Regions from separate parts of the Paenibacillus sp. JT22N1 genome, predicted to be linked through region 2. Evidence: riboswitches for the same ligand, from Rfam matches in the RefSeq annotation. Region 2 holds a riboswitch; the other holds the start of a gene.

Region 1 (3,496 bases), on a different contig from region 2:
AAGCAAATCCATCAGATGAGGTTATTCATGTTGATCTGTTCAAACAAGATATTCCTCAAATTGATGCTGATGTATTCAGCGGTTGGGGAAAACTTCAATCAGGAACAGCTTTTGACCAGCTGTCTGATGCAGAAAAAGCAAAAGTAGCACGTTTAGGCGCAATCGTTGACCAATTCGTGGCTGCTGATAAATATGTTTTTGTTTCTCCAATGTGGAACTTCTCATTCCCTCCAGTATTGAAAGCTTACATTGATGCAATTTCCGTTGCAGGTAAAACTTTCAAATATACGGAAAGTGGTCCAGTTGGTTTGTTGACCAACAAAAAAGGGCTACATATTCAAGCGAGTGGCGGCATTTATTCCGAAGGCCCTGCTGCAGCATTTGAAAGTGGCTTCAGCTACCTGAAAAAAATCTCGCAATTCTACGGTATCCCTTCCTTCGAAGCCATTTTTGTTGAAGGCATGGCTGTAACGCCGGATAAAGCTCAATCCATTAAAGAAAAAGCAATTGCTCAAGCAAAAGAAGTTGCAGCTAGTTTCTAAGAAAATAGTAAGAACCCGCTAAATCTAGCGGGTTCTTTTTACGTTCAATGATTTTAATTCTTGTAATCAGTCCATATTTATACAGAAACATTTCCTTTACTGCGGCTCATTAACCAGAGGGTTAACCAAATAAATACAAAGCCTACCAGTTGTCCTACGGTCAGCTTTTGACCAAATACAACCCAGTTTATGCACACGCCTACGGCTGGGAAAGCAAGCTCAGCAAGCGTTGCAAAGAATGCCTTTGTCGATGACAGCCCCTTATAATAGAGGAGCATGCTGATCAACCCTGGGAAAAAGGCCTGGAACAGCAGGTTGACTGCGATAAGAGTTAGAACTGTAGTAGAACCGCCAACATGCCAAGCGTCGCCACTTACCAAAAGAACAACCGTTAGCAGCGGGATCGCCATCAGAAATCGCAGCGATGTTACAACAGGGAAATCCAAGTTTTTTTGAAGCAGGAACTTACCCATGACGGTCGATCCGCCCCATAAGACAGCTGCTAGAATTGAAAATAAGCAGCTTAATGTGCCTAAATCCTTCAAGCCCATCTCCGGGGAAGCAAAACCAAACGTCAGCAAGTACGTGCCTAGCAGCGCCATTACGATATAGGCAGAAAATTTGGAAGGCAGTGTCTCTTTGAGTAGTACTCGAGCCAATACGATGGCGAACAAGGGCTGCAATTTCTGCAAAAGCAGAACGGAGTTTGCACTGCCGTGAGCGAAAGCTGAAGTAAAGAGTATGGTGGCTATGGCCGATCCACCCCAAGAAATAAATAGAAGAGCGCCAATAACTGCTAGAGTTAGTTTGCCAGCTAAGGACTTGCGGTACTTCATCAGCACCGGAAGCGCATAGCAGACCAGCAGCAAATGCTCAATGAACACTATTTGTGCAGAGGTAAAACTTTTCAACAATAAGATTCGAAAGAGAGGGTCCAACCCCCAAAGTGTGGCTCCGAGTGCCACATACCAGATCCCATTGATGCCCCTGGTACTTGATGAATACAAACTTGCGCGCTTACTTCCTAGCTTAAATACATTTTCCAATTCAAAAACCTCCCAATAGGAGAAACTTTAAGAGATTAACTCAAAGATCCCTAGATGATGTTTTGAATTGAACCTTCTGAAAGAGACAATGCCCCTGTTTACAATCAACAGGGGCATTGACAAACAGACCTATTAAAAATTGAATTTTTAACAAGTTGTCCTTCACCTTCTCTCATCCGGACTATACCGTCGGCCTTGGAATTTCACCAAGTCAGTCCCAATCTATACAGACTGGGAGTCGCGGGCTTTAGACACTTACGTATCCATCACCGCCGGTAGGGAATTTCACCCTGCCCCGAAGGTTCATATTCTAATAAAGTGTATAATAACATGTTACAGTTTAACTGGCAATCCTTTTTCGCGACGATTTGCCACTGACATAGGTTGATTTTATAAAAAAAAGAATCTCCAACTGTCTTATATATCTGACAGAGAGACCCTTTATAATATCGACTGGCGTCGTTTTAAAAAAAGAAAGATAACAACGCCTATAGCAATACCAACAAATGAAAAGAACATAGGCAGCCAAACTGGACCCAAGAGAATGCCGAAAGGTTGAAACACATCCGAATAGATGATTCCTACCGTCCCCAGAAAAGCGCCTAATACAAAAGGAACATACGCATACTCTGCCGTATCTCCCCCGTCTTTATAAGCATCCCAAATACCAAACATATAGAGACAGGGGTAAAACATTAGCCAATGATAATCGGTTTGCTGGATGGCCTCTTGAATGTTTCCTTTGAAGCTGTCGATTATAATTTGATTGAGATCGGACATGTAATTCACGATAAATTCTAATATGATCAACGTGATTCCTTTGACATATTTCCCGTTTAAAAACTGACCAAACCCAGGGAGTGCGATGGCCCATAATAATTTCTCGATTTTATTGGATTTGTGCATAGTTGTCATTTGGCAGTCGGTAATTTGCCGTACTTGCTATGAATTCAGGTGAAGGCATCTTGCTATGGGATCGTTCCTCTACAAAATTTTCTCCTCTTACTTCAGGCGTAATCCTTTTTAATAAACTCACAAAACCTCTTATTATAAACAAAGTAAAATTAAGTGATGCAAATGTATGAAGAACAGACCAGGATTTCCATCTAAACAAATCGGTTTTCCTCTCTAAAAACCATTGAAGCAAAGTCATTGGTACACTAAAAAATAGACTTCTCGTAATGAGTTCAAGCGGTTTGCTTTGATAAGTCGATCTTACCCAGATAACACTTAAAAGCGGATAGAATAACAAATCGTACAAAATATTCGTGTCAAATACTTTGGCGAAAGGACGAACGGGGTACGATATCTTCCCTTTTTTAATAAAGAAGGAATCTATCGAACTTGATAAAACGCATTTCGAAAAGAATACAGTCAGATACATGAGCAGGTTTTTACGTTTCAAGATGAATGGGGCAGCTGCTAATGATGAGGCAAATAAAATCCGCAATAATATCTTTTCCATATAGATCTTCCCCCTCGCTTTTTTACTTTTGCTTCATACCTTCTAGTGTGGATAAAAGAACATTCTATTATGCATATAAGGAATAGTCAGCTAACCAAAGAAACCAAAAAGCGCTGCCGCGGGCAGCTCTTTTTATGTTTGACTGACATTTGTATAATAAGGGGATAGATAAAACACATCTCTAGTTAGACAGGATGGTATTAGATGAACGATAAAATTGTAATGCCGGTATGGACAATTGGCTTGTTCATTGTGGTCATGAATACGACGATGTTTAATGTTTCTATCCCTAGTATTATTCAAGATCTTGGCATCACCGCAGATCTCGGATCGTGGGTAATTTCAAGCTACTCCATCGGGTATGCCTTATCGACAGTTATTTACAGCAGGCTCTCAGATGTCCTACCGATTCGCAAGCTGCTGACCGTGGGGCTCTTGGTGCT
Region 2 (3,496 bases):
ATTGATATCAACAACAGTAAGGCTAATGCCGTCAATTGTGATGGAACCCCCGGAAATGATATATCGGAAAATGTGATTATTCTCCGGTTCGAACCGGTAAACGACCGCATTTTCTTCGGGTATTCGTGAAAGGATCGTTGCGGTTGCATCCACATGCCCTTGAACAATGTGCCCACCGAACCGGCCATTCGCTGCCATCGCTCGCTCCAAATTCACGCGTGTGCCTGTTTGTAGTTTGCGAAGATTCGTCTTACGGTATGTTTCTGGCATAACGTCCACGGAAAATGAGTCGTTATCAAAGGCTATGACCGTCAAACAGACGCCATTTACAGAAATACTGTCACCAAGGTGGACATCTTCAAGCACTTTCTTGGCGTTAATGGTCAACACCATCGCTTGCCCTTGACTATGAATGCGGCGCATGTGGCCGATTTCTTCGATAATTCCGGTAAACATGCAAGTCCTCCATTCGTTAGCTCTTATAATTCGGATAGCCGGTTATGCAAATATCCGGTCCGAACTGCTCGACCTTGAGTCGGTCGAGCGTAATCGCATCATCCATCTTCGCGAAGCCATCGAAGTTGATGTTTACAGGTGCTGCAGAGCCGCCGCCGATTATTTTCGGCGCAAACATCAGCACCAACTTGTCGATCAGGCGCTGCTCCAGCATGGCGCCGTTGAGCTTCCCTCCACCCTCTAGGAGGATGGAGCCGATCTCGCGCTCGCCAAGCTGCCGCATGGCGAGCGTCAGGTCCACCTGCGGGCCGTCCCCGCAGGTGAGGACCGTGATGCCGTGCGCTTCCAGCGCGGCACGCCGCTCTGCGGGCGCCTTTGCGGTCGCGAGCAGGATCGTCGGCTGACGATCCTGCTCCGTGAGCACCCGGGCGCCCAGCGGGACTCGCAAGAGCGAGTCCGCGACGATCCGTACCGGCTGTACAGCCGGTACGTCGCCGCGCGCGCTCAGCAGCGGGTCGTCGGCGATGACCGTGCTGACGCCGACCATGATCCCCTGGTGCCGATGGCGCAGGGTATGAACGAAGGCACGCGACGCTGGCGACGTGATCCACTTGCTGTCGCCGGTCTGCGAGGCAATGCGGCCGTCGAGCGTGCTCGCAGTCTTCATCGTCACATAAGGCATGCGGGTGACGATGTATTTGTTGAAGACCTCATTCATTGCCGCGGCCTCCTCTGCGAGCAGCCCAACCGCCACGTCGAGACCATGCTCACGCAGCTTAGCGATGCCTGTCCCAGCAACCTGAGGGTTTGGATCAGTTCCAGCGACGACAACCCGTGTCACTCCCGCCTCAATGAGTCGGTCGCTGCACGGTGGCGTCTTGCCAAAGTGACTGCACGGCTCTAATGTCACATATGCCGTGCTGCCCTTAGCTTCCTCGCCTGCCATTTGCAAGGCGAGAACCTCGGCATGGCCATGTCCGCGCTTTAGGTGCGCTCCCATGCCAACAATGCGTCCATTTTTCACAAGGACACACCCTACTACGGGATTAATTCCCGTCTGACCAAGAGCACTTTCTGCCATTTGCAGAGCCAGTCTCATGTAGGCTTCGTCATTCAGTACATGCACGAAGTTCACCGCCTTTCAAGTTCATTCCAAAATTTGAATGCAAAAAGGCCCCACCGTGTATCGGATAGGGGCCAGAGATTGTCTAGATAACACGAAGAAGCTTCATCTATCCATACTTGCCGCATTTTTGATCAAATCAAACAACAACGACGTATCTGCTTCAAAAGACAGACCTGCCGAATTTTTGTTTACGTGAAAAAATGTACAAGCATGCATAGCGAAATCAAATGTTCGCGTTTTCCTTCTCCCATCCAGACTATACTGTCGGTTCCGGAATTGCACCGGATCAGCCGTAGCGAAGCTGTGTGTCAGGTACCGCTAGCTTCAAAACGGGTCACGGACTTATCGAAATCATGTAACGGGTACATGCTATCGAATCACCGCCGGTGTGGAATTTCACCACGCCCCGAAGGTTTTGCATACATATAAAAGTAACTTACAACTAAGAACTAGCTAAAATTACTTTGGTAATGAAAAATTTATCACTCACACTTACAAAAAGCAAGTGCTTTTTTCCTTTTCACATTAATTTCTTACTTTTTCTATGAATTCACTCGGGATTAATTCAAAGAAAGAAACCTATTGATAATAATCAACAGGTTTCTTTTCGATTATGGCAAATTATACTTCTACAACTTCAACTTTCTCCATCAAATCTTTGCCTTTGAAAGCATCGACTAACTCCATACCTTTGGATACTTTACCGAATACGGTGTGCCCACCATCCAAATGCGGTTGCGGTTGGTAAGCGATGTAGAACTGGCTTCCACCTGTATTTCTGCCTGCATGAGCCATAGCCAAGGAGCCGCGCTCATGTTTGTTTGGGTTGATTTCACAGTTGATTTGGTAACCAGGGCCACCAGTTCCTGTTCCTGTAGGACAACCACCTTGTGCTACGAATCCTGGAATAACACGATGAAAAACAAGTCCGTTGTAGAAACCGGAGTTTGCTAATTTTTCAAAGTTAGCAACGGTATTCGGTGCATCGTTTTCGAAAAGATCGATAACAACTTCGCCGCCACCTGCTAGTTTAATTTTTGCTTGTTTGGCCATTTGTGGTCCACTCCTTTAGGAAATAATATCTTATTCTACTATGAAAACTTCCATTTCACAAACTGCACTATATTTCTAACATAATTCTACCCCGACCATGTCCTGTTTGACTGTGAATATGCGCATCCCGCGCTGCGTGAAGTGGATAAGAATGGCTAATAATTGCTTTCACATGGCCATCGGCCATAACCTGTGCGATTTCCTGCGTCGCTTCTGCAGATAGCAAGGTATTGGAAAATTCAGCTCGAATACCTAGCTCACGAGCCTTTTCGGGTGATATTTGTCCTGCGAAGGACAAAAGTACGCCGCCTCTTTTTACAACGGCATAAGAACGTTCTAACGTGTCACCACCGACCGTATCCAATACCATATCCACGTCCTGAACAATGTCTTCGAACTTACACGAAGTATAGTCTATAACTTCATAAGCTCCTAATGCCTTAACCATTTCCACATTCGCTGCGCTGCAAGTCGCTATAACTTGAGCCCCTTGCCATACAGCCAATTGTACAGCGAATGAACCAACGCCCCCTGCAGCACCATGAATCAACACTCGTTGACCCTTCTGGATATTACCATTGACAAATAAAGCTTGCCAAGCCGTCGTTGCCCCTCCAGATATGGAAGCTGCTTCTGTGAAGCTAAGCTCTGGCGGTTTGATAGCTAACCGTTCGATGTCCGTCGTGATGTATTCTGCATACGCACCAGCCGAGCTGCGCCCAAACACTTCTTGCCCTATTTGAAACTTCGTTACATGCTTGCCTACATCTTCAATAATTCCGGCTATCGCCGACCCCGGTATATAGGGGAACTGCATGGGTCGCAGATGTTTGAAAATCCCCTGCCGCTGCTTCCAATCAA

Evidence for each region. A riboswitch is a leader RNA that binds a small molecule or an ion and turns the genes downstream of it on or off. The one in region 2 is predicted to bind FMN.
Region 1: it holds a riboswitch for FMN, as region 2 does, so the genes downstream of both, AC58UU_RS31170 (DMT family transporter) here and ribD (bifunctional diaminohydroxyphosphoribosylaminopyrimidine deaminase/5-amino-6-(5-phosphoribosylamino)uracil reductase RibD) in region 2, are expected to answer to the same signal.

Annotation. Positions count from the first base shown of each region.
Region 1 is NZ_JCAUAW010000021.1:5,765-9,260, reverse strand. It holds gene AC58UU_RS31175 (FMN-dependent NADH-azoreductase) at 1-542, shown strand, start outside; gene AC58UU_RS31170 (DMT family transporter) at 620-1,588, opposite strand; FMN riboswitch at 1,749-1,895, opposite strand; gene AC58UU_RS31165 (hypothetical protein) at 2,030-2,503, opposite strand; gene AC58UU_RS31160 (CBO0543 family protein) at 2,478-3,053, opposite strand; gene AC58UU_RS31155 (MFS transporter) at 3,258-3,496, shown strand, end outside.
Region 2 is NZ_JCAUAW010000006.1:303,668-307,163, forward strand. It holds gene ribE (riboflavin synthase) at 1-456, opposite strand, end outside; gene ribD (bifunctional diaminohydroxyphosphoribosylaminopyrimidine deaminase/5-amino-6-(5-phosphoribosylamino)uracil reductase RibD) at 473-1,582, opposite strand; gene AC58UU_RS14490 (hypothetical protein) at 1,620-1,778, shown strand; FMN riboswitch at 1,818-2,000, opposite strand; gene AC58UU_RS14495 (peptidylprolyl isomerase) at 2,204-2,635, opposite strand; gene AC58UU_RS14500 (NADP-dependent oxidoreductase) at 2,703-3,496, opposite strand, start outside.